4 regions of the Mesorhizobium sp. M1406 genome follow, and region 2 is predicted to be linked to each of the others. Evidence: predicted binding sites of a transcription regulator. Region 2 holds the regulator's gene; each other region holds the start of a gene.
What was found. The regulator HrcA, encoded in region 2, represses chaperone genes, less so after heat shock. The targets are predictions, from matches to a motif close to GTTAGCACTCNCNNNNNGNGAGTGCTAAC.
Positions count from the first base shown of each region.

Region 1: NKH03_RS32690 (co-chaperone GroES) is a predicted target of HrcA. The motif match lies at 5,695-5,723, and genes of this name have one in related genera.
Region 3: NKH03_RS27695 (co-chaperone GroES) is a predicted target of HrcA. The motif match lies at 2,761-2,789, and genes of this name have one in related genera.
Region 4: groES (co-chaperone GroES) is a predicted target of HrcA. The motif match lies at 4,614-4,642, and genes of this name have one in related genera.

Region 1 is NZ_JAMYKW010000097.1:3,904-11,163, forward strand. Features, by position in the region: gene NKH03_RS32650 (carbohydrate ABC transporter permease) at 1-347, opposite strand, end outside; gene NKH03_RS32655 (ABC transporter substrate-binding protein) at 565-1,812, opposite strand; gene NKH03_RS32660 (LacI family DNA-binding transcriptional regulator) at 1,876-2,919, opposite strand; gene NKH03_RS32665 (diguanylate cyclase domain-containing protein) at 3,288-4,355, shown strand; gene NKH03_RS32670 (hypothetical protein) at 4,528-4,734, shown strand; gene NKH03_RS32675 (hypothetical protein) at 4,740-4,931, shown strand; gene NKH03_RS32680 (DUF1488 family protein) at 5,017-5,283, opposite strand; gene NKH03_RS32685 (hypothetical protein) at 5,280-5,528, opposite strand; gene NKH03_RS32690 (co-chaperone GroES) at 5,779-6,093, shown strand; gene groL (chaperonin GroEL) at 6,184-7,260, shown strand, end outside.
Region 2 is NZ_JAMYKW010000029.1:32,096-39,355, reverse strand. Features, by position in the region: gene NKH03_RS22005 (hypothetical protein) at 1-226, opposite strand, end outside; gene hemW (radical SAM family heme chaperone HemW) at 389-1,552, opposite strand; gene rdgB (RdgB/HAM1 family non-canonical purine NTP pyrophosphatase) at 1,549-2,196, opposite strand; gene NKH03_RS21990 (VOC family protein) at 2,196-2,606, opposite strand; gene rph (ribonuclease PH) at 2,790-3,506, opposite strand; gene hrcA (heat-inducible transcriptional repressor HrcA) at 3,705-4,787, shown strand; gene NKH03_RS21975 (hypothetical protein) at 4,871-5,068, shown strand; gene NKH03_RS21970 (PQQ-dependent sugar dehydrogenase) at 5,182-6,531, shown strand; gene NKH03_RS21965 (LysE family translocator) at 6,647-7,260, shown strand, end outside.
Region 3 is NZ_JAMYKW010000052.1:16,677-23,936, reverse strand. Features, by position in the region: gene NKH03_RS27715 (MurR/RpiR family transcriptional regulator) at 1-603, opposite strand, end outside; gene NKH03_RS27710 (Gfo/Idh/MocA family protein) at 711-1,898, shown strand; gene NKH03_RS27705 (usg protein) at 1,964-2,242, opposite strand; gene NKH03_RS27700 (hypothetical protein) at 2,266-2,610, opposite strand; gene NKH03_RS27695 (co-chaperone GroES) at 2,945-3,259, shown strand; gene groL (chaperonin GroEL) at 3,317-4,948, shown strand; gene NKH03_RS27685 (hypothetical protein) at 5,015-5,239, shown strand; gene NKH03_RS27680 (DUF982 domain-containing protein) at 5,313-6,032, shown strand; gene NKH03_RS27675 (AraC family transcriptional regulator) at 6,314-7,198, shown strand.
Region 4 is NZ_JAMYKW010000032.1:4,799-12,058, reverse strand. Features, by position in the region: partial or broken gene NKH03_RS22885 (adenylate/guanylate cyclase domain-containing protein) at 1-606, opposite strand, end outside; gene NKH03_RS22880 (branched-chain amino acid ABC transporter substrate-binding protein) at 687-1,781, opposite strand; gene NKH03_RS22875 (S-adenosylmethionine:tRNA ribosyltransferase-isomerase) at 2,082-3,176, opposite strand; gene NKH03_RS22870 (SDR family NAD(P)-dependent oxidoreductase) at 3,173-3,895, opposite strand; gene soxR (redox-sensitive transcriptional activator SoxR) at 3,981-4,415, shown strand; gene groES (co-chaperone GroES) at 4,697-5,011, shown strand; gene groL (chaperonin GroEL) at 5,062-6,705, shown strand; partial or broken gene NKH03_RS22850 (NADH-quinone oxidoreductase subunit D-related protein) at 6,748-6,822, shown strand; gene NKH03_RS22845 (4a-hydroxytetrahydrobiopterin dehydratase) at 6,875-7,260, shown strand, end outside.

The sequences.
Region 1 (7,260 bases), on a different contig from region 2:
AGATTGGTCAGCGGACGCGGCCGTTCGACGAACAGCGCCAGCGGAAACGCCACCACGAAGATCGCGATGGTGACGATCACGGTATAGTAGGCGGTGAAGCGCAGTGCGTTCCAGAACCTGGTGTCACGCAGGATGGCGACGTAGTTGCCCAGGCCGATGTAGCTGTGCTCGCCCATGAGCGGCCAGTTGTGCAGCGACATCCATGCCGTCATGCCGAGCGGGATGAGGAAGAAGACGACGACCAGCGCGACAGCCGGCGCGACATAGAGCAGGCCGATCCACTGCCGGCGGCCGGCGAGTTTGCGGGCGCGGGGTGGGGCGGTGGTTGCTGCGGTGATGACGGTCATGGCTGCTCATCCGTTGGCACTGCGTCCCCCTCACCCTCGAGGGGAGGGTCCGGCCGAAGGCCGGGGGTGGGGTCCTCTGCGAAGCGCGCCGACATCAAGAAAAACGTCGAGCACCTCCGAGGCGACCCCACCCGGACCTACGGTCCGACCTCCCCTCAAGGGGGAGGTGGGGCGGCCACCCGCCCAGGGAGACAGGCGGGCGGCCGGCAGACGCCGCTTATTTCTGCGGCGCCTGGTCGATGATCGACTGCATCGTCTCCTGCGCATTGGCGATCGCGCCGTCGACATCGTCGCCGAAGAAGACCTCGTTGATCATCTGCGTCCACGGCCCGTTGGCGGAGTTGATCAGGTCGTTGAACACCACCGAATAGGGCGTGCGGCCCTTGGCCATGGCCTCGGCGGCGATCTGGTAGCGCGGATCGAGATCCTTCAGCGCATCCTTCGCGATGTCGCCGCGCACCGGCAGGCTGCCGTATTTGGCGAGGATCGTCTGGCCCTCGAGCGAGTAGGCGAAATCGAGGAACTCCTTCACCACGGGCAGTTTCGTTGTGCCCTTGGTGACGACGAAATTGTCGCCGCCGGCAAAGGACGACCAGCCGCTATCCTTGCCCGGCAGGAAGGTGACGCCGTAGTCGATATCGGGATACTGGGTGTTGAGCGCGCCGATGGCGAAGGCGCCGGACGGCGAGATGCCGATATTGCCGGCGGCGAAGGCAGCAAAGAAGTTGGCGCCGGTATCGGTCTGCGCGCCTGCCGGCACCAGGTCCTTCTTGACCATCGAGCGGTAGAGATCGATGGCGCCGCGCAATTGCGGGCTGTCCAGCGTCGCCTTCGAGCCGTCCTCCGACAGGATGTCGCCGCCCGACGCCCAGATCAGCGGCGTGAAGGTGAAGATGTTGCAGCCGCCGCAATTGCCCGAGAAGTAGAAGCCCTTGATGTTGCCGCCGAGCGCGTTGACCTTCTCTGCGTCGGTCGCGATCTCGGCCCAGTTGGCCGGGCCTTTTTCAGGGTCGAGCCCGGCCTGCTTGAACAGTTTCTTGTTCCAGATCAGCACCGAGGCGTCGGCCGAGAAGGGCAGGCCGTAAATGTGATCCTTGTATGTGCCGGTCTTCACATGGGCCGGCGACAGGCTGGCGAAATAGGGCAGGGACTTGGCCCAGTCGGTGATGTCCTCCAGCTGGCCGGCGGCGGCGAAGGACGGCGTGTAGATCAGGTCGAGCGATAGCGCGTCGGGCGCCGTGCCGCCGGCGGCCGCGGCACCATATTTCGGGATGATCTCGGCATTGGGGATGATGTCCAGCTTGACCTGGTTGGTGTGCGCCTTGTTGTAGGCGTCGACGATCCTCGGCATGAAATTCGAGCCGTCGGCGCGCACCCAGATGTTGGCCGTCTCGGCGGCGGCAGTGCCGAGACCGCTACCCAGAACGGCAGCGGCCAGGGCCAGTTTGGCAATCAGGTTCCTCATGTTCTCCTCCTCCAGGTTTGGCCGCGCTCCGCGGCTTGGCGCCGATTGCGCGGCGCTTGGTTTTCAGCCATCCAGCGGATGACCGCATGACTGCCGCACCACCAGCCGGCACGGCAGTTTTCGAATGCCCGGCGCGGCGGGCTTGCCGCCGACCAGCGAAAGCAGGGTCAATCCGGCTTCGCGCCCGAGTGCGACGAGATTCATGTCGACGGAGGTCAGCGGCGGGCGCGTCGCCTCGGCCACGATCTCCCAATTGTCGAAACCGATGACGCCGACATCGCCCGGAACGTTCAGGCCTCGCTCGCGCAAGGCATCGATGACGCCGCGCGCGATCTGGTCGTTGCCGCAGAAGAGGGCGTCCGGCTTTTCTTTCCCGCCGTCGAACAGGTGCGCCACCGCCTCGTGACCCCAGGCTTCCGACCAGGAACCGAGCAGCGGCTCGGTGACCGGCAGGCCGTTTTCGATGAGCACGTCGCGGTAAGCCCGCGCCCTGGCGTGCACCACGGCAAAACTCGCCGGGCCGGTGACATGGGCGATGCGCTTCCAGCCCAGCCGGCACAAATGCTCGACCGCCAGCCGGGCGCCGTCGGAATCGTCGGAAACAAAGGCGATGGCGTCTGGATCGGGCTGCGTGAAGGCATAGATCACCGGGACGCGCAGATTGGAGAGGTCGACAGGCAAATGGCGATCAATGCGCTTGCCGGTGGCGATGATGCCGTCGACGCGCTTGTCGAGCATGGCGTCGACATGCATCTGGCCCAGCCGCGGATCCTCCTCGACATTGCACAGGAACACCGAGACGCCATTGTCGACCAGCGCGTCCGAAATGCCCGACATCAGTGGCAGCGAGAAGCGGCCATAGGTGTCGTTGGTGAGCAGGCCGACGGTGAAGCTGCGCCGCCGGAGCAGGCTCTGCGCCAGGCTGTTGGGCCGGAAGCCGAGACGCCGCGCCGTCTCGCGAATGCGCTCGCGCGTCTCGGCGGTCATCCGTCCCTGGTCGTTGAGCGCCTTCGAGGCGGTGGCGACGCTGACGCCGGCTTCAGCCGCCACGTCACGCAAGGTGACTGGCTTGGAAAAGACCGGAACAGGCAGATCGTCCGATGCCATCGCGCCAAGAATCCTTAAGCTGGGAAAAGGTTTTCTCTTAAGGCCCGAAAAAGACCCGGCACATGGCCAAGCCCGATCGGAACTGTTTGGAAAAACCTTTTCTCAAGTCAAGGCTAGGCCAGATCGGGAGGTCGTTCAAGGGGAAAAGTGGTTTGGGTCGCGGCAATCGCGTCAGGTTCTGGCATTTGCCCCATCGCCCGAACGCCCGGCAGGCGGGTGAGGGGCGGCGCCAACTTCAACGATTGATGGGCTCGTCCAAAATTGTCGGCGGATACGCAGTCCGGTTCCGGCGAAGCAGCCTATCATCAGCGAAGTGTTAATCGCTTGCGCGCCATGGTGGTCTCCCGCCAAGACAGCAGAGCCTCGCCATGTCCGATACGCCCTACAGTCCGAAAGGCCCGGCGCGGGCCGCGCAGCCCGGCAGGCGCGCGGGGCACGACAGTTCCGACGAACGACACCGCGCCGTCGCCACCATCGCTCGGCTCAAGGCGGAGCTCGCCGCGCAGGGGGCATTGATCGCCAAGCAGGATATTTCGCTGGCGCACAGCCGCAAGATCTTCGACCGCGCCTCGGTCGCCGCGCGCCTCGGCGTGTGGGAATGCAGCCTGCCCGACGAGCAGCTGGCATGGACCGATGTGGTCTATGATTTGTTCGACCTGCCGCGTGGCGCGGTGCTCGATCGCTCGGAGATCATCAAATGCTACCCGGCGGAGTCGCGCAAGGCGCTGGAGACGATGCGCGGCCGCGCGATCGCCGAGCGCAGCGGTTTCAATCTCGATGCCGAGATCACCACTTTCGCCGGCCGCAGCCGCTGGATCCGCATCACCGCGACCGTCGAGTGCGAGGCGGGCGTTCCCGTGCGCATCTTCGGCATGAAGCAGGACATCACCGAGGAGAAGATCCTGTCGGACCGGATGCGCTATCTCGCCGAATATGACGTCATGACCGGGCTGGCCAACCGCGGCCGCTTCCAGGCGCGGCTGGTGCATGCAGACGAGGGCCGCCCGCTCGGCGCGCTGCTCCTAGTCGATCTCGACGGCTTCAAGGCCGTCAACGATACGTTCGGCCACGTCGTCGGCGACGAGTGCCTGAAGGAGGCGGCGAAGCGGCTTGCCGCCGGCTGCGGCGAGGCCGATCTGGTGGCGCGCGTCGGCGGCGACGAGTTCGCGGTGCTGCTTGGACCGCATATCGCCCGCGGCGCTGTCTCCAGCCTGGCGCGCCGCATCATCGAGGCGATGGGCAAGCCGGTCGCGGCCTGCGGCCAATCGCTCGGGCTCGGCGCCTCGGTCGGCATCGCCTTCATCGAAGCAGGCGCGTCCGGCGATCTGTTCACGCAGGCCGACACCGCGCTCTATGCCGCCAAGGCGGCAGGGCGCAACACGTTCCGCATCTTCAAGGTCGAGGCCGGCGTGAGAGGCCGCAGCGCCGCGGCCTGAGGGCTGGCGGTTGTTGCCGTACAGCTTTGCCGACCGGGCCTGCGCCTCTTCCACCGATGCAGTCGTTGGCGCCTATTTTTCACTTGGCATGCACAGCGCTCGCGAAAAGAGTGCTATGGAAGGGGCGTGAGCATCCTTTGCTCCGCTCTTCCCGACATTCGAGGTCATTTTCGTGCGTGAACCGTCGCTGCTGCCTGTCTTTGGAAAACTTGGCCTCAAGGCTCCTGTCGCCTTCGCGGCGGCGCCGGCCCGGCCGGCGGGTGTCGTGCCGCGCCTGCGGGAGCTTCTGGCCGCGCATGGCGGCATGGTGCTGAAACTGTCGGTCATTGCCTGGACGGTGCTGATCCTGGGCGCCGTGTTTTTCATGATGCAGGGCTGATCGGGATGGCCAACCGCTACACGCTGCGCATGGAGCTTCCCCAGAGCTGGAGCATCATCGACGTCTTCACCGGCCAGCCTGCCGTTGTCCGGCAAAAGGTGATGGTGGGAATGGGCCCGCGTGAGGCCGAGGACATGGTCATGCAGATGAATGTCCGCGACGTCAAACGCCGCGAGCGGGCCGAGCGCAAGCCCTGATCCGTAGCGGCCATTGCGTCAGGACAGCATTTCGCCGCCGCAAGAAGCCCGCCGCACCTCAAATCGAGGATTCCCGTGAGGCTGATCAGCCGAAATCGGCCGCCGTCAGCACATACATGCTCTTGTGGGTGCGGCCGTAGGCCTTCGATGCCACCTCGCGGATGGTGTTGCTCTCGGTGTCGAATGTGGCGAGGTAGCCGGCTTCATCGGCCGCGGCTCCCGGCCGCATCTTGGCCATGGCGTCGGCGGCGACGGAGAAGGAGATCTGGAACATGCCGTCATGTCCGACGAAACGGATACGCTGGCCGGCCTCGTCATAGCTGCGGCTGCGGTTGGGGAAGGTGAGACTCATGTCTTGGCCTCCGTGGCTTTCTTGGTCACCCGCTTCTTCTTCGGCGTCGGATTGAGGGCCTCGGCGACGCGGTCGGCCTCTTCCTTGGCCAGCCGCAACTCCCTCAGCCTTGCCGTCTTGATCTCCCGCGCCCTCGCTTCGGACATGTATTCGGCGGTTGCCTTGTTTTTCTCCGCTGTCTTTTTCTGCTTGTCGACAAAGCGGGCTTCGGCTTTTTCCATGATCGTCTGATTGCCTTCGGCCATCGAAGAAATCTCCCTTGTACCTGAAATCGTGAAAGTGAACTCGTCCGATAAATAGGCACTCGATCGGCAAAATTCAATCTTTTGAATTATTTGACACTCTGCGGATATCACGAAACCAGCTGCCGAAATAATACTTTTGAATATTTAATTTCGGGTGCGAATAATTTTTGGCACTCCTATCTATCGAGTGCCAATGCGTTTATAGAAAGGGGGCGTGGCCGCCTGTGCCGGCCCCAGAAAGAAAGTTCCCATGAAATTTCGGCCACTCCACGACCGCGTCGTCATTCGTCGCGCCGAAGGCGATATCAAATCCAAAGGCGGTATCATCATCCCCGACAATGCCAAGGAAAAGCCGCAGGAAGGCGAAGTCATCGCCGTTGGACCTGGCGCACGCGATGAAAATGGCGCGCTTGTTCCGCTCGACGTCAAGGCCGGCGACTTCATCCTGTTCGGCAAATGGTCGGGCACCGAGGTCAAGATCGACGGCGAGGACCTTCTGATCATGAAGGAAGCCGACATCATGGGCGTCATCGAGAAGGCCGTCGAGGCCAAGAAGGCCGCCTGACTGGAGTGCCATGCATCCTTCGGGGTGCGCTCCGAGCATTGATCATGGAGGGCAGGGCTCTGCCGTCCTCAACCGAACTGGATAAAAATCATGTCTGCCAAGGAAATCAAATTCTCCACCGATGCGCGCGACCGCATGCTGCGCGGCGTCGAAATCCTCACCAATGCGGTGAAGGTCACGCTCGGCCCCAAGGGCCGCAACGTCATCATCGACAAGGCCTATGGCGCGCCGCGCATCACCAAGGACGGCGTCACCGTCGCCAAGGAAATCGAGCTTGCCGACAAGTTCGAGAACATGGGCGCGCAGATGGTGCGCGAAGTGGCCTCGAAGACCAACGACCTGGCCGGTGACGGCACCACCACCGCCACGGTGCTGGCCGCCTCGATCCTGCGCGAAGGCGCCAAGCTGGTCGCCGCCGGCATGAACCCGATGGACCTCAAGCGCGGCATCGACCAGGCGGTTTCCGCCGTGGTCAAGGAAATCCAGGCGCGCGCCAAGAAGGTCAAGTCGTCGGCCGAGATCGCACAGGTCGGCACCATCGCCGCCAATGGCGATGCCAGCGTCGGCGAGATGATCGCCAAGGCGATGGACAAGGTCGGCAATGACGGCGTCATCACCGTCGAGGAAGCCAAGACCGCCGACACCGAGCTCGACGTCGTCGAAGGCATGCAGTTCGACCGTGGTTATCTCTCGCCCTATTTCGTCACCAATGCCGACAAGATGCGCGTCGAGCTGGAAGAGCCCTACATTCTCATCCACGAGAAGAAGCTCGGCAATCTGCAGGCGATGCTGCCGATCCTCGAAGCGGTGGTGCAGAGCGGCAGGCCGCTGCTGATCATCTCCGAGGACGTCGAAGGCGAGGCTCTCGCCACGCTGGTCGTCAACAAATTGCGTGGCGGCCTCAAGGTCGCGGCCGTCAAGGCGCCGGGCTTCGGTGATCGCCGCAAGGCGATGCTGGAAGACATCGCCGTGCTGACATCGGGCCAGATGATCTCCGAGGACCTCGGCATCAAGCTCGAAAACGTCACCATCGAAATGCTGGGCCGTGCCAAGCGCGTGCTGATCGAGAAGGACACCACCACGATCATCGACGGCGCCGGCACCAAGGCGACCATCCAGGCGCGCGTCGCCCAGATCAAGGGGCAGATCGAGGAAACCACCTCCGAT
Region 2 (7,260 bases):
AATCGACATCCCAAGCCTTCACTGTGTTCCAGTAAGCTCGAAAAGCGGCACTTGCTTGCTCCTCTGCTGCCAAAGCGGCGGCCAATTGCCCCAATTTCACCAACTCACCCAACTTGTGGCCGTTGTTATAGATCTGGTTCACAAAGTTTTTATCAGGCAGATCGTTGGCCCGAAATGCGGAAGCAATTTTCGCTTTCAGGGCGCATTCAACGGCAATTCCTGACATGTAGTATGCCGCGTCCTGTTCACTGCTGTTTAGAAGCACTCGCGCAGTTCGCGCAAATATCCTAGATTTTAGTCGCCATTCGTCCCTTGTCATTCCACACCCCCAATGCGGAACGATACTGGAGATTCTCGTTGAAGGAAACTTGCGTTAACGGCAGATGATCTATCGCGCCAGGTCCGCCACCACGGCGTCGAGCACAATCATGCCGGCCGGCGTGGCGCGCAGCCGCGCATTGCCGATCGGCGCCACCAGCCCCTCGCCCTGCAGCATCGATAGCCGCGCGCTCGACAGGCCGCGTCCGGAGAACGCTTCGTAGCGGGAGAGGTCGATGCCCTCGGCCAGCCGCAGGCCCATCAGCAGGAACTCGTCGGCCTCTTCCGAACGCGTCAGGATCTCGCCGCCGGTGACGCCATGGCCCTTGGCCTCGACCAGATTGGCCCAGGTTTCCGGCATCCGTTCGGCGATCGTCACCGTGCGGCGGCCATTCTCGACGAAGCGGCCATGCGCGCCGGGACCGACACCGACATATTCGCCGTAGCGCCAATAGGTCAGATTGTGCCGGCTTTCGGCGCCCGGCCTGGCGTGGTTGGAAATCTCGTAGGCCGGCAGGCCGTGCGCCGACGTAATCTCCTGCGTCAGCGCATAAAGGTCGGCGGCGTGGTCATTGTCGGGGATGATGAATTTCTTCGCCGCATGCAGCGCGTGAAACGGCGTGCCTTCCTCGATGGTCAGCTGGTAGAGCGACAGATGATCGGCGGCGTGGCCGATCGCCTGTTCGAGTTCCGATGCCCAAGCCTCCAGCGTCTGGCCGGGTCGCGCATAGATCAGGTCGAAGGACAATCTGGGAAAGATCTCTCGGGCCAAACCGATCGCATGCAGCGCTTCCTCGACATTGTGCAGCCGGCCGAGGAAGCGCAAATCCTTGTCGTTCAGCGCCTGCACCCCGAGCGAGACACGATTGACGCCCGCCGCCCGGTAGCCGCGAAAACGTTCGGCCTCGACCGAGGACGGATTGGCCTCCAGCGTCACCTCGATGCCGTCAGGAACGGTCCAGTTCCTAGCCACGGCGTCCAGGACCCTGGCCACCGTTTCCGGCTTCATCAGCGACGGCGTACCGCCGCCGAGAAAAATACTAGTCACCTCGCGCGGTCCGGTTCGTTCGCGCATCGTCGCAAGCTCGGCCTCGAAGGCGCTGGCAAAACGATCCTGATCGACCGGCTGATGGCGGACATGGCTGTTGAAATCGCAATAGGGGCATTTGGCCGCGCAGAACGGCCAATGGACATAGACACCGAAGCCGGGCGCCCGGTCGAGCAGCATGCTCATGTCGAGCCCAATCTCGCCTTGGCGAATTTCTGGAAAGCGCGGGCGCGGTGCGACAGCGCCGTCGGCTGGCCGGGCTTCCAGCCGTGTTTTTCCTCGGCGCTCATCTCGCCGAAGGTTTTTTCGAAGCCATCGGGAAGGAACACCGGATCGTAGCCGAAGCCGAGGTCGCCGCGCGGCGGCCAGACCAGCGTGCCTTCGGCCTCGCCGCGATAATATTCGGCCTCGCCGTCGGGGAACGCCAGGCAGATGACGGCGACAAAGCGGCCCCTGCGTCGTTCGGCCGAGGCGGCGCCGACTTCCTGCAGCGCCACTTCGGTGCGTTGCATGGCCATGCCGAAATCGCGCGAGCCGTCAGGGGTCTCGGCCCAGTTGGCGGTGTAGACGCCGGGCGCGCCGTCGAGCGCGTCGACGCACAGGCCGGAATCGTCCGACAGCGCCGGCAGGCCGGTCGCCTTGGCCGCGGCCAGCGCCTTGATGTAGGCGTTTTCCTCGAAGGTGGTGCCGGTTTCGTCAGGCTCCGTCAGGCCATACTCCTTGGCTGACTTCGCTTCGAAGCCGAACGGCCCCATCAAATCGGCGAATTCGCGCAGCTTGCCTTCATTGTGGCTGGCGACGACGATCTTCTTTCCATCGAGAGAATGCATCAAAGGCCCCAGATTCGTGGCTCGGCGAATTCGATCGAATTGCCCGAGGGGTCGCGTATATAGATCGAACGACCGCCCTGCGGCCACTCGAATTCGCTTTCAATGGCGATCTTCTTTGCCTCGAGACGCGCTTTCCAGCGCACGATTTCCTCGGCGGTCGCCGCAAAGCAGAGATGGCCTTCGCCGACCGTGCCGTGCGGCGGCACCGGCAGCCTAGCGTCGGGCGCCGGCGGGATTTTGGTTGCCTCGGCGTTGAAGATGAGCAGGACGCCGGATCCGCAGCGGAAGAACAGGTGCCTGCCGTCGACCTTGCCGAGCACGGAGAGGCCGAGAACGCCGGTGTAGAAGGTTTCGGCGGCGGCAAGGTCGGTGACGTAGAGGGCGGATTCCAGGATAGCAGAGGGCGTCACGAGGCACCCCCCTCTGCCCTGCCGGGCATCTCCCCCGCAAGGGGGGAGATTGGAAGCATCAGCGCCGGCTCATGACTTGCAAAGTTGGTGATTGGCGAAACCCGCAACCACAGCCGATCTCCCCCCTTGAGGGGGAGATGGCCGGCAGGCCAGAGGGGGGCGCTCAAGCTCGGCATTTGAGAACTAAGCCACTGCCATCTGCTGCAAACTGACCAGGCGCTGGATGCCCTTCTTGGCCAGGCCCATCAATTCCGCGAACTGCCCTTCGGAGAAAGGCTCGCCTTCGGCGGTTCCCTGGATCTCGACGATGCCACCCTTGCCGGTCATGACGAAATTGGCGTCGGTGCCGGCCGACGAGTCCTCGATATAGTCGAGGTCGATGACCGGCTGGCCGTCATGGATGCCACAGGAGATCGCCGCGACATGGTCCTTCAGCACCTTGGCGACGCTGGCCATCTGGCGGGCTTCCATCCAACGCAGGCAGTCATACAGCGCCACCCAGCCGCCGGTGATCGAGGCGGTGCGGGTGCCGCCATCGGCCTGGATGACGTCGCAGTCGACGGTGATCTGCTGCTCGCCCAGCGCCTGCAGATCGACCACGGCACGCAAGGAGCGGCCGATGAGCCGCTGGATCTCCAGCGTGCGGCCGCCCTGCTTGCCGGCGGAAGCCTCGCGGCGCATGCGCTCGCCGGTCGAGCGCGGCAGCATGCCATATTCCGCCGTCACCCAGCCCTTGCCGGAATTGCGCATCCAGCCCGGCACCTTCTCTTCGAGGCTGGCCGTGCACAGGACATGCGTGTCGCCGAACTTCACCAGGCACGAGCCTTCGGCATGCTTGGAGACGCCGCGCTCGAAGGAGATGGCACGCATTTCGTCGAATTGACGTTTGGAAGGGCGCATTCAGACTGCTTTCTTGTCATCTTCGGAATCTTGGCCGGCTTGTAACCGCATGGGACGCACGGCGCAAAGGAAAATGGCCGGCCGATCCGACACTGACGCCGGGTGATCCGACACAGACACCGGGTGACCGCGCTCAGACACCGGGTTGCGCGGGCCGTAGCGAAGTCTATATCCTTGGGCCGGAGGTTTTTGGCCGCAATGACCAAGCCAGTCGATCCGAGTTCGCAGTCGCCCGCGCTTCAATCTTTGGATATGCGCTCGCGCGACATCTTCCGGCGCATCGTCGATTCCTATCTCAAGGACGGCGAACCCGTGGGATCACGCAGCCTGTCGCGCATCCTGCCGTCCTCGCTGTCGCCGGCCACCATCCGTAACGTGATGAGCGACCTCGAGCATCTCGGCCTGATCTACGCGCCGCACATCTCGGCCGGCCGGTTGCCGACGCAGGCCGGCCTGCGTTTCTTCGTCGACGCCTTCATGGAGCTTGGCGATCTCTCCGACGAGGAGCGCCGCGCCATCGAGGCGCAGGTGCGGGCATCCGGCTCGGGCGCGACGCTGGAACACATGCTGACCGAGGCCAGCCAGATGCTGTCGGGCATGTCGCGCGGCGCCGGCCTGGTGCTTGCCGCCAAGAACGAAGTGGCGCTGAAGCACATCGAATTCATCCAGCTCGAGCCGACCAAGGCGCTGGCGGTGCTGGTGTCGCAGAATGGCGATGTCGAAAACCGCGTCGTCGAGCTGCCCGCCGGCATCACCGTCTCGCAGCTGCACGAAGCCTCGAACTTCCTCAACGCCCATATCCGCGGCCGCACGCTGGCCGAGGCGCGGATCGAGATCGCCCGCATCAAGGAAGAGACAAGGGCCGCCCTCGACACGCTGTCGCAGGACCTGGTCGAAAAGGGGCTGGCGGTCTGGGCCGGCGCCGACAGCGGCCTGCCGGCACGGCTGATCGTGCGCGGCCGCGCCAATCTGCTCGAAAACGTCACCGCCCAGGCCGATATCGAACTGTTGCGGCACTTGTTCGAGGACATGGAGACGCAGGACGGGTTGATCCAGTTGCTCGACCTCGCCGAGGAAGGATCGGGCGTGCGCATCTTCATCGGCTCGGAAAACAAACTGTTCTCGCTGTCCGGCTCATCGCTGGTGGTCGCGCCCTATCGAGACAAGGACGCCCGAGTCGTTGGCGCGCTCGGCGTCATCGGCCCGACCCGGCTCAACTATGCCCGCATCGTGCCGATGGTCGACTATACCGCACAGCTGATTTCCCGCATGCTGCGTTAGGTGTATTGATATTCCGGGGATGCCGGCCTGACCTGAATCTCAGCACCTTAGATCCAAACCTAAGGCCTCCGAGGAGAAAAAGAATGGCGCTCGAAGAATTCAAAGCCCGGATCAGCCTGCTGCTCGAGGAGATGGTCAACCAGCCGGAAGACCAGCACGAGATCCAGGAGCAGTTGCGTGAAAAACTGCGGGAAATGCGCGCCATGGGCCTGCCGCTGCCGGCCGATCTCGTCGAACTGGAAAAACGTCTCGATGACGATTTCTACGCCGCTGGGACCTGAGGCAAAAAACCTCCGCTTTCACTTCAACTGATCGTGTGCCGCGGAACAACAGACGAAACCGCTCGTTTGCCCCTTTGCGGCCGTTCATTGTGTGACCGGGTTTGGAGGATTGAATGATCCGATTGGCCGGGCTGGCCATCTCCGCCGCGGTGTTTCTCACCGCCGCTGCATTCGCCCAGCAGGCGGAGCCCGTATTGAAAGGTGCCGCCGCCTTCGGCGACTGGCGTGCCGACAGGCCGGGTGTGCGCCGCCTGATCAAGCCGAACGATCTGCCAAAGCCCGATGTCACCAATTCCGCCTCCAACAGCGCCGGCCTCGCCGAAAGACCGGCAGGCGCCAAGCCGAAACTGCCGCCGGGCTTTTCGGCCGAGCTGATCGCGTCGGGCATCGACAATCCGCGCGTCGTGCGCGTCGCGCCGAACGGCGACCTGTTCGTCGCCGACAGCGAGGCCAACCAGATCCGCGTCTACCGCCTCGCCGACGGCAGTGCCAAGCCCACCGAGAAAGGCATCTTTGCCGGCAATCTCAACCAGCCCTATGGCATTGGCTTCTATCCTCCGGGCAACGACCCGCAATGGGTCTATGTCGCCAACAGCGACAGCGTGGTGCGCTTTGCCTATCGCAATGGCGACCTGAAGGCATCAGGCGATCCGGAGGCCATCGTCGACGACATCCCTTCAAGTCATCACTGGACCCGCGATATCGCTTTCTCGCCGGACGGCAAGACGCTTTATCTATCGGTCGGGTCTGGTTCGAACGCCGCGCAGGATATGGGCAACGAACCGGAAGGCGGCCTCGACGCCTGGGCGAAGTCGCAGCCGCTCGGCGCTGCCTGGGGTCCCGAGGATGGCCGCGCGGCTGTGCTGGCTTTCGATCCCAACGGCAAGAACGGTCGCATCGTCGCCACTGGCCTGCGCAACTGTTCGGGCATGGCCGTGCAGCCGGCGACCGGCGCGCTGTGGTGCGTCGTCAACGAACGCGATGCGCTCGGCGACAATGTGCCGCCGGAATATGCGACCGTGGTCAAGGAGGGCGCCTTCTATGGCTGGCCCTGGTACTATATCGGCAACAACGAGGATCCGCGCCACAAGGGCGCGCGCCCCGATCTTGCCGGCAAGGCGACCATTCCCGACGTGCTGATGCAAGCCCATTCGGCGCCGCTCAACATCGCCTTCTACGAAGGGAAGAACTTTCCGTCCGAATACGAAGGCGACGCCTTTGTCGCTCTGCATGGTTCATGGAACCGCGGCAACAGGACCGGATACAAGGTGGTGAGATTGCTGTTCAGGGACGGCAAGCCGACCGGCGAATACGAGGATTTCATCACCGGCTTCGTCGTCTCCAACGGCGAGGTCTGGGGTCGGCCGGTCGGCGTGGCGGTGGCGAAGGACGGCGCGCTGATCGTGACCGAGGACGGCAACGGCACCATCTGGCGCGTCACCCATGACGGCGGTCGCTCCTGAGCGCAAATTCGCATGCCGGCGTGGTGCAATCGAATTCGGGGGCAGGGAATTCACGTCCGGCGGACTTTGTGCGATAGGAGGCTGCGATAACAGCGTCGCGCGCAAGGCCGCAACCATGACCCTCACCGGATTCCTCGCCTACAGTGCCGCCCTCGGCATCACCGCCGCCATTCCTGGTCCCGGCGTCACCGCGCTCGTCGCGCGTGCGCTCGGCTCCGGCTTCCGCTCATCCCTGGCGATGTCCTTTGGCCTGATGGCTGGCGATCTCACCTATCTGACCGCCGTGGTGCTCGGTCTCGCCTTCGTGGCGCAGACCTTCGGCATGGTTTTTCTCGCCATCAAATGGCTCGGTGTCGCTTACCTCGCCTTCCTCGGCTGGCGCTTCTGGAACAGCGGCATCACGCTCGAGACGGTCGAGGCGAAGAAGGGCAAGGGCGGGCTGCTGTCGAGCTTCCTTGCGGGCCTGACCGTCACGCTCGGCAATCCGAAGACGATGATCTTCTACCTCGCGATCACGCCGACCATCGTCGACCTGAAGACCATCACACTGATCGATTACGGCATTCTCGTCGCGCTGACGGTCGTCGTGCTTCTGGTGGTGCTGGTGCCGTATCTGGCGCTGGCGGCCAAGGCGCGTTGGTTCCTGAAGTCGCCGCGCGCGCTCAAGGCGCTGAACCGCACCGCCGCCGGCTTCATGGTCGGCGCCGCCGCGGCGATTGCCGCCCGGCA
Region 3 (7,260 bases), on a different contig from region 2:
GCCGACATTGTCGACCAGCACGTTGCGCACGCCTTGTTGCGACAGCGTCAGCGACAGGTAAGTGGTGACGGGGAAGGCGCGTTTGGAGCCGATGACATAGATCAGGTCGGCGGCCGCCAGCAGCGCCACCATCTTCTCGAAACTCTCGACGTCGAAGCCGCTCTCGATGCGGCCAAGCGAAGCCTGCGAGGCGCCGACCATGCCGTGCAGGAAATGCAGGTTGGGTTCGGCCTCGGTCCGTTGCTCGCCGCGCCCTTCCGGCCACGATCCCTTGACGTGGTCCTTGAACAGACCCTGGAAATCGGAAAACCCGGCATAGCCGAAGATCTGGGCAAACCGCACCAGCGTCGACGGCTGGACGCCGGCCTGCGCCGCCACCTGCGCGATGGTGCCGAGCGCGACATCGCTCGGATGCTGCCACAGGAAGATGGCGACCTGGCGCAGCCGCTTGGGGAAATGCACGGTGCCTGAAGACAGCACCGCGCGCAGTTCCTCATAGGTCTGCGGCTGGATGTAACCGAGGGCGGCCAGCGAGCGTCCGCGCTTGCGCGTCGCCGCCTCGTCGGCGCTGGATCGACCGGATCTTTTGCCTGCCCCACTCATGATTTCAGGCTAGCGCGGCACGATCGTTTTACAATATGCAAATTGGAAATTGTGTTCGAAAGTGCTAGCGGCCTCATGGGGTTGCACCTGCCGGGAGGAGTTTGAAAATGGTCTATGCAACATCGGATGGATCGACGCGCCAACGTTTGCGGGTCGGCATGGTGGGTGGCGGCCGTGGTGCCTTCATCGGCGCCGTGCATCGGCTGGCCATGCGCCTTGACGACCAGATCGCGCTGGTGGCCGGCGCGCTGTCCTCCGATCCGGAGAACGCTGCCGCCTCGGCCGCCGAGATCGGCATCGCGCCGGAGCGCAGCTACGCCGACTATCGCATCATGGCAAAGGCAGAAGCCGCGCGGCCGGATGGCATCGAGGCGGTGGTCATCGTCACGCCCAATCATTTGCACGCGCCGATCGCGACCGCTTTTCTCGAAGCAGGCATCGACGTGATCTGCGACAAGCCGCTGTCGACGACGCTGGCCGACGCCGAAGCGCTGGTGGCACTCGCGAAGGCGAAAAAGCGTCGCTTCGTCGTCACCCTCAACAACACCGGCTACGCAATGGTGCGGCAGGCTCGCGAAATGGTGGCGGCGGGCGAGCTTGGGCGGATCGTGTCGGTGCATGGTTCGTATATCCAGGACTGGCTGACCAAACCGATTGACGCCGAGGGCCAGAAGCAGGCGGAGTGGCGCACCGATCCGGCGCGCGCCGGGCAGTCGGCTGTGCTGGCCGATATCGGCGTGCATGCCTTCAACCTCGCGAGCTTCATCTCGGGCTGCGAGGCCGAGGCGGTGTCGGCCGATCTTTTCACCGCCGTGCCGGGACGCCGGCTCGACGACAACGCGCATGTGCTGATGCGCTGGACCGGCGGCGCGCGCGGCACCATCCTCGCCAGCCAGACATCACCCGGCCACTACAATGATCTCTCGGTGCTCGTCTATGGCGACAAAGCCGGGCTCGAATGGTCGGGCGCGCGGCCGGAGGAACTGCGCCTCTCCCGCTATGGCGAGGAAACCCGCACGCTGGTGCGCGGCGGCCATGGCTCGACCGCTGAAAGCCAGCGTGTCTCGCGCATGCCGGCAGCGCATCCGGAGGGCTATATCGAGGCCTTCGCCAATTTCTACCGCGACGCCGCCGACATCATCCGCGCCCATCGCTCGGGCGCGGTCGTGGATGCAGCTCGTGCGGCACAGGTGCCCGATGTCGTCGACGGCGCCCGCGGCGTGAAGTTCGTCGCGGCGGCGGTGGATTCGAACGCGGCGGCCGGCGCGTGGACGGCGGCAAGGTTTGCGGGATAGCCTTGTCACCGGCATCGCGCCCGACGAAACGAGGGCGCGCCGCCACCCGAATGGCCAAGCATACCCTAGTGGATGGCGATGATGCCGTCGACGGCGCGCCATTCCGACGGCTGGATGAGCCGGTGGTGAGCGACGCGGACCGAGTGCAGCGGGCCGTCGAGCTCGCGCTCCCAATAATGGAGAAAGCCCTTGAGTTCGGGAAATGCCGGGGCGAGATCATAGTCCTGCCAGACATAGAGCTGAAGCAAGCTCGGATGGTCGGGCAGGCGATAATGAATCTCTGCCGTGGTCAGGCCATAGCCCTCCATCTGGAGGCGGAATTCCTTGCTGACGCTCGCGACCATTCGTTACTCCTTTCTGTCGGATATCAGGCACCCGGCCTGTCGAAGAGGTGAGGGAACTCGCAGGGCGGCTGAGGTGGCGCCGAGGCGTCGCCGTCGAGCTTGAACAGCGCGTCCATGATCTGGTCGAACGACACCGGTTGCCTGGCGCCCGGTGGTTGGCGCAGTGCCGGCATGGAATAGACGGCGCAGGCATCCGACGCCCAGGAAGACAGGATCGCGCGCTTTTCCAGCAGGTCGAGTGTGTCGTCGCTCAGCACCTCTTCGGGATGGTTGAAATGGCTGGCCGGCTGGAGCAGGCGGTCAAGCGCGAGGTCGGATGTTTCGGCGGCCGGGGTGGAAGTGATCGGTGAATAAGTCTGTCGTTCCATCGATGTGCTCCGTCTGCGAACAACTCCTTGGGAGGGTAAGCGGTTCCGGCGCCCGCGATGGCGCCGGCGGGAGATAATTTGTTGGATGGTGGCAGAAAATTCAAGCGGCGGCCCGGCGTCCCTCGCGAAATAACCCTGCGTTAACAGGCTTTTGGCACTCGCAGTGCTCGAGTGCTAATTTTTTTCGCCGGGCTCTTGAAACCGAAAACCGGCAAAACTAGCTCGATATGCGCCGCGATGCCTGATGAAGGGTCGCAGCGTTCCGCACCGGTCCGATATTGCCGGTTCGGCGCGAAGGAACCGCAAAAATCTGTTTGTCCATGAGGAGAACGACATGGCGTTCCGTCCATTGCATGACCGTATTCTGGTCCGCCGCATCGAAGCCGAGGAGAAGACCTCCGGCGGCATCATCATCCCCGACACCGCCAAGGAAAAACCGCAGGAAGGCGAAGTGCTCGCCGTGGGCCCCGGCGCACGCGACGACGGCGGCAAGCTTGTCGAACTCGACGTCAAGGTCGGCGACCGCATCCTGTTCGGCAAATGGTCCGGCACCGAGATCCGGCTCGACGGTCAGGATCTGCTCGTCATGAAGGAAAGCGACGTGATGGGCGTGATCGAGCAGGCCGAGCAAGTGAAGAAGGCTGCATGATGGCTTCTTCGAAATCCAACCAGTCAACGAATGCCGCCGAGATGAAGGAGTGATCCAATGGCTGCCAAAGAGGTGAAATTCCATACCGAAGCGCGCGAGAAGATGCTGCGCGGCGTCGACATCCTCGCCAACGCGGTGAAGGTGACGCTCGGCCCCAAGGGGCGCAACGTCGTTATCGACAAGTCGTTCGGCGCGCCGCGCGTCACCAAGGACGGTGTGACGGTGGCGAAGGAGATCGAACTCGAGGACAAGTTCGAGAACATGGGCGCGCAGATGGTGCGTGAGGTGGCGTCCAAGACCAGTGATATCGCCGGCGACGGCACCACGACGGCGACCGTGCTTGCGCAGGCCATCGTCAAGGAAGGTGCCAGGGCCGTGGCCTCGGGCATGAACCCGATGGACCTGAAGCGCGGCATCGACAAGGCCGTGGAGGCGGTGGTGGCCGAGCTGAAGGCCAATGCCCGCAACGTGACCAGGAACGACGAAATCGCGCAGGTCGGCACCATTTCGGCCAATGGCGATGCCGAGATCGGCCGCTTCCTCGCCCAGGCGATGGAAAAGGTCGGCAATGAAGGGGTGATCACAGTCGAGGAAGCCAAGACCGCCGAGACCGAACTCGAAATTGTCGAAGGCATGCAGTTCGACCGCGGCTATCTCTCGCCCTATTTCATCACCAACCAGGACAAGATGCGCGTAGAGCTCGACGAGCCCTATGTGCTGATCCACGAGAAGAAGCTCTCCAACCTGCAGGCGATGCTGCCCGTGCTCGAAGCCGCGGTGCAGGCTTCCAAGCCGCTGCTGATCATCGCCGAGGACGTCGAGGGCGAGGCGCTGGCGACGCTCGTCGTCAACAAGCTGCGCGGCGGCCTCAAAGTCGCGGCCGTCAAGGCACCGGGCTTCGGTGATCGCCGCAAGGCCATGCTGGAGGATATCGCCATCCTTGCCGGCGGCACCGCGATCAGCGAGGATCTCGGCATCAAGCTCGAGAATGTGACGCTGCAGATGCTGGGTCGCGCCAAGAAGGTGGTGATCGAGAAGGAGAACACCACCATTGTCGACGGTGTCGGGCGCAAGGAAGAGATCCAGGGCCGCATTGCCCAGATCAAGGCGCAAATCGAGGAGACGACTTCCGACTATGATCGCGAGAAGCTGCAGGAGCGGCTGGCCAAGCTCGCCGGTGGTGTCGCCGTCATCCGCGTCGGCGGCTCGACGGAGGTCGAGGTCAAGGAGCGCAAGGACCGCGTCGACGACGCATTGCACGCGACTCGCGCCGCGGTGGAGGAGGGCGTGCTGCCCGGCGGCGGCGTTGCGTTGCTGAGGGCCGCCAAGGCGCTCGATGCCGTGCAGACCGACAATGCGGACCAGCGAACCGGAGTCGAGATCGTGCGCCGCGCCATCGAAACGCCGGTCCGCCAGATCGCCGAGAATGCAGGCGCGGAGGGCTCGATCATCGTCGGCAAGCTGCGCGAGAGGAGCGAGTTCGGCTGGGGTTGGAACGCCCAGACAAACGAATTCGGCGATCTCTTCGGCCAGGGCGTGATCGATCCGGCCAAGGTGGTACGCGCGGCTCTTCAGGACGCGGCATCGGTCGCCGGCCTGCTCGTGACCACCGAAGCGATGGTGGCCGAGAAGCCGAAGAAGGAACCCGCCACCCCGGCCATGCCGGCCGGCGCCGGTATGGACTTCTGAGGTCGCGGCCAATCCGCCCGCTCCCCGCGGGGAGCGGGCATCAGTCGAAGAAAAGTGGAGGTAGACATGGACGCAATGGCTGGCCTCGGATCCGTACCGGCGCCGACGCATCAGGCAAAGGAATTCCTGGCCTACGAGACCGAATGCAGGAGCGCGCTGCAGCCGCTGCTGGCACGGCTGCTCGACATGGCCGAAACCGCCGGCTGGAACCGGCGTACCGCGGCGTCGACGCTGATGTTCCTTGCCGCGCAGCAGGTGTCGGCGGCCGCCGGGGCATCCGTCGGCGGCTGAATTGGCGATCGCTGTTTAGCGATCTTCGTTCTGTTGCGTGCGACGAAAACATTGCTGTTGTGGAGGTGGAGACGTGATTGCGGGCCGGTTGCGTGAATGCCTGAAAATTCTGAGATGGGAGGCGGGCGACCTGGCGGCCGAACTTGGCCGTCCGCAAAGCGAGGTCGCGTCCTGGCTTGATGGCCGCAATCCGTCTCCGCTTGCCGTCGTCGCTTGGCTGGAGGCGCTGGTGAAGGCGCACAGGGCGCTGCCGGCGCCGGGCCGATGCGTTCCGTCGCTTGGCGCTGCCAATATCGGGCCGGCCAAGATCGAACTGACCGGATCGAGCCTGCCAGGACCGAACTGGGCGGCGATCCGGGCGCGATCGGCGGCGCCGAAGCGGCTATTCAATCCTCGATACAAGACGTCCAGCCCCATCCACCCTATCCCCGGCGGGCCGCGCTCTTCGGTCTTCGGTCCGCCGCAGGTCCTGCACAATCGAGAGGAGGCACAAGCCATGAATCGCGGGCAGTTTGAGGAACCGGTCACCCTTCTGGTCGGAATGGGTTTTCCGAGGAAGATCGACAGCGTGATGGAGGCCTATGCCCTGCTTCAGGACTGGCCGACCGCCAGCCGCAACGGCGCTCATGCCGTCGCGCTCAACGCTTGCAAGGCCGGCATCGCCGGTGAGATCGACCCGGAGACGGTGCGGGCCACCCTGGTCACCTTCGCGCGCCGCAACGACATACTCGTGCCGGATATGGTGTCGCCGCCCGCAGCGGTAGCGAATGGTGCGCTGCACGAGGTGAGGTGACGACGACGCATGACCGATCCGGGCGTTGCCGATGGTTCGAAGAAACCGTCAGCCATGGGCTCCGGGTGCCTTGGCGGCTTTACAGCCGGAGGCATCTTTCCCAGCAGCCGTTCTCTTGACCACAAAAACGTCAAAAAAGTATCGGTCAGATGGACAGACCGTGGTGGCGGCGGCAGGGATTGCCGCCTAAGCTTTGATCACTGCAGAGAGCGGCATACGCGGCCTGCGGAGAGGACACTGCAACTGGTCGCATGACTGGACCGGTGTCGGGAGGAACAGGCATGAATCCGGACTTGGAAGTCGTCCAGATCAGACACGGTGAGTCGTTCAAGGCGTGGGCTCACGGCTATCCCTTCCGCACCGTGCGTTGGCACTTCCACCCTGAATACGAGATCCACCTGGTCGTCGCCACCACCGGCCGCTACTTCGTGGGCGACTTTATCGGTGAGTTCGAGCCGGGCAATCTGGTGCTCACCGGCCCCAATCTGCCGCACAACTGGGTCAGCGACGTGCCGCCGGGCGAAAGCGTGCCGCTACGCGGACGTGTCGTCCAGTTCTCGGAAGCATTCATCGCCGAATCGACGGCGGCCCTTCCCGAACTCGCCGCCTGCGCCGGTATCCTGGAAATCAGCCGTCGCGGCGCGCTGTTCTCGCCGGCGACGGCCGAGCTTGCCGCACCGCTGCTTGCCGAACTGGTCGAGGCGCAGGGCGTGCGCCGCCTCTCGCTGTTCATGGGCGTGCTGGACATTTTGAGCCGAGCCAGCGATGTGCGCACGCTGACCAGCGCCGGTTATCTTCCCGATCCCTCCGGTTTCATGTCGGCGGGCATCAACAAGGCGCTGGCCTACATCAATGGGCATTTGACCGAGCCGTTCAGCGAAGGCGACCTCGCCGAAATCGCCGGGCGCAGCCCCAGCGCGTTTTCGCGCAGCTTCCGTCGCCACACCGGTATGGCGCTGGTGGAATATGTCAACCGGCTGCGCATCAACCTCGCCTGCCAGCTGTTAATGAGCGAAGGCCAGATGTCGATCACCGAGATCTGCTACGCCGCCGGCTACAACAATATCTCGAACTTCAACCGCCGGTTCCTGGCGCAAAAGGGCATGTCGCCTTCGCGTTTCAGGGCGTTGCTGGCGGAAAACATCAATGCGGAGATTGCCGCCTAACAGGGAGGAACCGGGAGGAGCCGAGACTTAGGGAAGGAATAACGCGGTGTGCGCTCAATGCG
Region 4 (7,260 bases), on a different contig from region 2:
GTAGGCCGCAATCGCCTGGACCAAGTCGGTCATCGCCGCTGCGCGTCGATCGGGCGACAGCGACGTGTCGGCCGCGACCGCCCGCCATTGCGGAAGCCTGGAATCCATCACTAGGATGCTGGTGGCGACAAGGCGCTGGCTTCCGGTCGTCGTCGCGGCGAGGCGATTCAGGAGCTCCTCCTTGCGGGCGACCACGTCGAGCCGGGCGACAACAAGAGAGTCGAGCTCCTTCAGGTTGCGCCTCAGAACAATCACGGCTTCCTCGATCTCGGCCAAAGGCACTGTGCCCAACGTGGCATCACGGAGGTCCGTGCGCAGGGCCTCGAGGCGGGACATCTCGAGCGCCACGGCAGCCGAGACCTCGCTGTGCTGAGCCCTGCTTGTCGCTGCCAGCACCGATGGCGCGGCAGCAGCGACCCGTTCGGCTTGGCGCGAAAGCTGGAGGGAGGCGAGCGCCGACGGCACTCGATCCGTGGTAATTCGGTCGACGACGTCGCCAACCTGGAGGAAGGCATAAAGCGCCGCAGCGGTTGCCAGCACCGCAAGGGCGCTGATCCCGAAAAAGGCGAGCAACAGCCGGCCGCGTATGCCGAGGCGTTCAAGCATCTCGGTGAGTCGCGACAGTTCGGCCACTCTGGTCTGCATCGACTAGACATCTCAGCCGGCACGCCGGCGATCAGCGAATCCTATTCAACCGGCACGTACTCTCCGCCGCGCCAGACGTACCAAACCCAGCTCTGCTTCGTGAGGTCGCCCTTGTCGTCGAAATCGAGCCGGCCGATGACGGTGTCGAATTCCTGTTCGTGCAGTGCCGCAATGACGGCCTTGTGCTCCAGCGAACCTGCCTTCGAGACTGCCTGGGCCCAAACCTGGACCGCGCAGTAGCTCAACAGCGTGTAGCCCGCGGGTTCGAAATTCTCCGCACGGAACTGCTCAACGACCGCGGCCGCTTCGGGGCTTCGCCTCGGGTCCGCCGGGAACGTGAAGAGGGTCCCCTCCGCCGCGGGGCCGGCGATCAGGGCAAATTCCTCGGTCGCCAAAGCATCTCCGGATATGAGCTGAACCGTGTAGCCATTGTCATGTGCAGCGCGAGCAATCAGCGCAACCTCGGCATGATACCCACCCACATATAAGGCGGAGACGCCGGCGGTCTGCAACGCAGCGACCTCGGCCGAATAGTCGTCCTTCCCGGGAATGTATGCGTCGTAAACGGCCTCAGTCACGCCCCGCTTGTTTAGCTGCTTCCTGGTCTCGTCGGCGAGACCCTTCCCATAGGTCGAGTTGTCGTGGAGAATCGCAATCTTCTTGTTGCCCCAGCGATCGGCAAGGTAGTTGCCGGCGACGATACCTTGCGCGTCGTCGCGGCCAATGGTGCGAAAGACATTGGCGCGGCCCTGTTCGGTCAGCTGCGGATTGGTCGAGCCTGGAGATATCTCAACGACGCCCGCCTCCTCGTACACTTTTGATGCGGGGATCGAGGCCCCGGAGCAATAATGCCCGACGACGAGCACGACCCCGTCAGCCACCAGCTTCTTGGCGGCCGCCACAGCTTGCTCGGGATCGCAGAAGTCGTCGACGGAAATGAGCCTCACCTTCTGGCCGAGCACGCCGCCCGCCGTGTTGACGTCGGCCACTGCCATCTCCGCGCCGCGCTGTCCCTGCTCGCCGATCCAGGCGAGCCGTCCCGTCATCGCAGCCGAGACGCCGATCAGCACCTCCGCCCGCGCGGAGCTGAACGCGGCCGCGAGCGCGACGATCGCTATGGCGATGATGCGGTGCATGTGTGCACCCCCTTAACTATAGCTTACGCCAATCCCGTCAGAGCCGACAGCCCCTTCGGCAAGCGCGACTATCTCGGCTGCTATTGCAGCGCACACCCAATTTTTGGCGGAGCGATCATAAACTGGAATGGCTTGTCATAACTTCGTTCGCTGAGGTCGGAATCGCGCGCCAAATCCGGACGTTGCCGCTGACCGGAGGGAGCGTCGTGATTGGGTCAAATTCCGAATCTTCATCCGCTGCAACATAGCTCCGACCTTCTCGCGCGCCGAGCGCCCGAAATGCCACCGAACCTGCCGACATCATAGCCACGCCTCGAGTAGAGGCTTCGTCTCGAGCACCTCGGCACGGTTCCGTTCGCGCGATAGAAGCAGCGGTTGGCGATTGAGCAGCATGGAATCGCCGAATTCATGCGCGCGGTATCGATACGCGGTGAAGGCTGCGGAGGCCTTGGCGAGCAGAGCATCATCGGCAAAGGCGCGCAGGAGTTCGAAATGGCTTTCGCCGGGCTGGTGGACGCCTGTGAGAATCGCATCGACCACGCGAAGCCGCGTGCCCCGCGCGATGCGCCCTGTCGCAATGCCATTTCCGGCACGCACATTGCCGCCGGGATTGGCGGCTGCCTCAAGTGCGCGCACTACGCTCGTGCCGATCGCAATGATGCGGCTGCCGCGCAGCTTCGCCCGCGCGACCTGCGCCGCGGTGCGCCCAGGGATGCGGTATGGCTCGTCGAAGGGAAGGCGCGAGTCGAGCGCGGGATCGCCGGTGGAAGAGACGCCCGCAGCATGCGTGAGTGTTGCAAAGCCAACGTCGTGCCGACGCCAGGCTTGGAGCGTGCGCCAGTCGAGCGCGAAGCCTGCCGACGGCGCCTCGAACGCGACCGGCCCGGCGGCAATCTTCGTCCAAACATCCCACAGTGCCAACGGCTCGGGAACATGCGCGTATTGGATCGGCTGGCCGTGCTGCGCCAGTCCTGCAAGCACCGCTGCGCGGTTGCCTGGGAAGTGCAACTCGAGAAGGCGTGGATGGTCGAGAAGGCGCTCGACGACAGCGTCAAGCGAGCCGAGCCGGAGGCGATCGCCTGGTGACAGCGGAGGTGGAGGCAGCCGGTCTTCCGTGCGCGTGCGGTGATCGCCCGAACCGAAGGCAATCGCCACGAAACGGGTTGGATCGGGAAGTGACAGCCAGCCCGCCAGGCGGATCTCGATCGCCTCACCGCTTGGAACATGCGTGCCGTGCAAGCTGGCAGTCAAGGTCGCGGCGTCATTGGCGACGACCAGATCGCCGGGGTTGAACAGCGTCGCGAGTCCAGCGCGCCGTAGGTCGCGCATCGTGCCGTCCGCCTCGACGACGAACAGCCTGGCGGAGCACCGATCGGGACGATCGGCGGCAATCATCCATGTGCTCCGGCGAGAAGCGTAGAGCGGACCGGCAACGCGTCGAGCATCTTTTCGATGATCTCGGCAGCTGCCTGCTCGGGGCGCTTCAAGGTCGCCGGATCAGCATCAGGGATCGCGAGCGCGTGCAGTGGGGTGTCCATATCGCCGGGGTCAAGCGCGAGGAGCCGGATGCCGTCTGCTTTCGCCTCCTCGTCCCAAATCGCCGTCAGATGGGCAAGAGCGGCCTTGCTCGCGCCGTATGCTCCCCAGCCGGGATAGGCGTTCACCGCGGCGTCGCTGGAAATGTTGATGACCAGCACGCCGCGGCCCTCGCGCGCGGACGCGGCAAGCGCACCGAACAGAGCTTTCGTCAGCCGGAACGCGCCGACGAGATTGACCGCGAGCGCCGTTTCCAGCTCCTCGCACTCGGTATCGGCAAGGAGCGCCAGAGGGACAGGGCCGAGGCTCGAGGCATTGTTGATCAGGACATCGAGCCCGCCGAGCCCGGCAGTGACCTGCAACGCGATCAGGTAGATGTCCTCCTTCTTGCCGACGTCGCCGACAATGCCGTGCGCGCCCGTCTCGTCAGCGATGCGTGCGACATTCGCGGCGGCGCGAGCGACGAAGGCCACGCACGCACCCTGCGCGGCCAGCTGCCGCACAAGCGCCACTCCGAGCCCGGAGGTGCCGCCCGTGACCGCCACGCGAAGTCCCTGAAGTTCGATATTCGTCTGCATTGCCAATGCTCCTTTAATCCGTATGCCCCTTGCTACAAGTTCAAGTTAACTTGAAGTCAAGCGGGAATTGTGCTTTCGTTCATGCATGGATTCCATGCTGACCATCACCGACGTGGCGCGGCGCAGCGGCGTCGCATCATCGGCCCTGCGCTTCTACGAGGAGCGCGGGCTGATCGCGTCCGAGCGGGCCGGCTCGGGACACAGGCGCTACCCGCGATCCGTGCTGCGCCGGATCGCCTTCATCGTCTTCGCGCAGCGAATTGGGCTGACGCTTGAGGAGATCGGCGCCGAGCTGGCCAAGTTGCCAGCCGATCGCGTGCCGTCGCGTCGGGATTGGTCGCGGTTATCGGGCCAGTGGACCAAGCACATCGACCAGCGCATCGCCGAGTTGCAGCGCCTGAGGTCGGGGCTTACCGAGTGCATCGGTTGCGGCTGCCTGTCGATCGACCGGTGTAGCCTTGCGAACCCTGCCGATATGGCAGGACGCAAGGGGCCGGGGCCGAGGTATTGGCTGGGGTGAGTTGGCAGCGTGCCTGTCACTATTGCAGAACTCGGCAGCGCAAGACTTCGCCAAGTGCGAGACGCTGCGGCCCCGGTAAGGTTCAGCGGCGGTATTGTTCGTCGCTGACTTTCTCCACCGCTCGACGGCCTTGCAATCGAGTGAATAGCAATATGCGCCGTTGAACGCGCCGACGCGTCGCCAGGCAAGCCTAGAAAATTTGGCGCTCCTATCATTCGAGTGCCAAAGGGGCTATGTTAAGCGTTGCAGTCGCTCTGTTTGCGGCGGCAGAAAGAACCCCAATGAAATTCCGACCACTCCACGACCGCGTCGTCATTCGGCGGGCGGAAAGCGATACCAAATCCAAGGGCGGAATCATCATTCCCGACACCGCCAAGGAAAAGCCTCAGGAAGGCGAAGTGATCGCCGTTGGACCTGGCGCACGCGATGAAAATGGCGCGCTTGTTCCGCTCGACGTCAAGGCCGGCGACTTCATCCTGTTCGGCAAATGGTCGGGCACCGAGGTCAAGATCGACGGCGAGGACCTTCTGATCATGAAGGAGAGTGACATTATGGGCATCGTCGAGAAGACCAAAGCGGCCAAGAAAGCCGCCTGACCGGGCGATTTGCGCTCTGCTAATTTCCAGACTGAACTGGACGTAAAATCATGTCTGCCAAGGAAATCAAATTCGCTACCGATGCCCGCGACCGCATGCTGCGCGGTGTCGAGATCCTCAACAATGCCGTCAAGGTGACGCTCGGCCCCAAGGGTCGCAACGTCATCATCGACAAGGCCTATGGCGCGCCGCGCATCACCAAGGACGGCGTCGCCGTCGCCAAGGAAATCGAGCTTGCCGACAAGTTCGAGAACATGGGCGCGCAGATGGTGCGCGAAGTGGCCTCGAAGACCAACGATCTGGCCGGTGACGGCACCACCACCGCCACGGTGCTGGCCGCTTCCATCCTGCGCGAGGGCGCCAAATTCGTTGCCGCCGGCATGAACCCGATGGATCTCAAGCGCGGCATCGATCTTGCTGTGGCTGCCGTGGTGAAGGACATTCAAGCCCGGGCCAGGAAAGTCAAATCTTCGGACGAGATCGCCCAGGTTGGTACGATCGCCGCCAATGGCGACGCGTCGGTCGGCGCCATGATCGCCAAGGCGATGGACAAGGTCGGCAATGACGGCGTCATCACCGTCGAGGAAGCCAAGACCGCCGACACCGAGCTCGACGTCGTCGAAGGCATGCAATTCGACCGTGGCTATCTTTCGCCCTATTTCGTCACCAATGCCGAAAAGATGCGCGCGGAGTTGGAGGACCCTTATGTCCTCATCCACGAAAAGAAGCTCGGCAATTTGCAGGCGCTGCTGCCTATCCTCGAGGCGGTCGTACAAAGTGGCAAGCCGCTGCTGATCATCTCCGAGGACGTCGAAGGCGAAGCGCTGGCGACCCTGGTGGTCAACAAGCTGCGCGGCGGCCTGAAGGTCGCGGCCGTCAAGGCGCCGGGATTCGGCGACCGCCGCAAGGCCATGCTGGAAGATATCGCGGTGCTCACCGCCGGCCAGATGATTTCCGAAGACCTCGGCATCAAGCTCGAAAACGTCACCATTGACATGCTCGGCCGCGCCAAGCGCGTCCTCATCGAGAAGGACACCACCACGATCATCGACGGTGCCGGCGAGAAGGCCACCATCCAGGCGCGCATCTCCCAGATCAAGGGGCAGATCGAGGAAACCACCTCCGACTACGACAAGGAAAAGCTGCAGGAGCGGCTGGCGAAACTCGCCGGCGGCGTTGCCGTCATTCGCGTCGGCGGCGCCACCGAGTCCGAGGTCAAGGAAAAGAAGGACCGTATCGACGATGCGCTGAACGCCACGCGCGCCGCAGTGGAAGAAGGCATCGTTCCCGGCGGCGGTGTAGCACTCCTACGCGCTAGGTCGGCCCTCAACGGGCTGACCGGCGCCAATGCCGATGTGAATGCCGGCATTTCGATCGTGCTGCGGGCGCTCGAGGCGCCGATCCGCCAGATCGCCGAGAATTCCGGCGTCGAAGGCTCGATCGTCGTTGGGAAACTCATGGACAGCAAGGATCACAATCAGGGCTTCGATGCTCAGACCGAACTCTACGTCGACATGATCAAGACCGGTATCGTCGACCCCGCCAAGGTCGTTCGGACGGCCCTGCAGGATGCCGGCTCGATTGCCGCGCTCCTGATCACCGCTGAAGCAATGATCGCGGACATTCCGCAGAAGGATGCGCCCGCTGTGGGTGGGGCAGGAGGTATGGGCGGAATGGGTGGAATGGACTACTGAGCGGCGCCTGAAACTATAGCCAGGACGACGGAAGGCCAGCGACGCGGGCACATGCAAGCCGATATCTCGGCGATCATCGGTTCGCTCGACATCGTGTTCGGGGAGATCGATCGATAGGCGCTCGTCGCTGTCGTTTCTGCTGCTAAAAAATGGTCTTGGAGACAAGAGCATGACCGACACTCTTGCCGAGAAAACATGTACGCCTTGTCGCGGCGGCGTCCCGCCGCTCACGCGTGATGAAGCCCAACGCTTCCAGGCACAGGCTCCAGATTGGGAGCTTGGTGACGATGCCCACCGCATCCAGCGGAGCTTTCGATGCCGCAATTTCCGGGACGCGCTCGCCCTTGTTCAGGACATCGGTGAGCTCGCCGAAACCGAAGGCCATCACCCCGACATCAGCTTCGGCTGGGGTTATGTGACGGTTTCCCTGAGCACCAAGAAGATCAAAGGACTGCACGAGAACGATTTCATCATGGCGAGCAAGATCGATTGGGTGCTCGATCGCTCGGGCCCCTCGACCGCCAGCAGTGACGGGGCAAATCCATTGCCAATCAA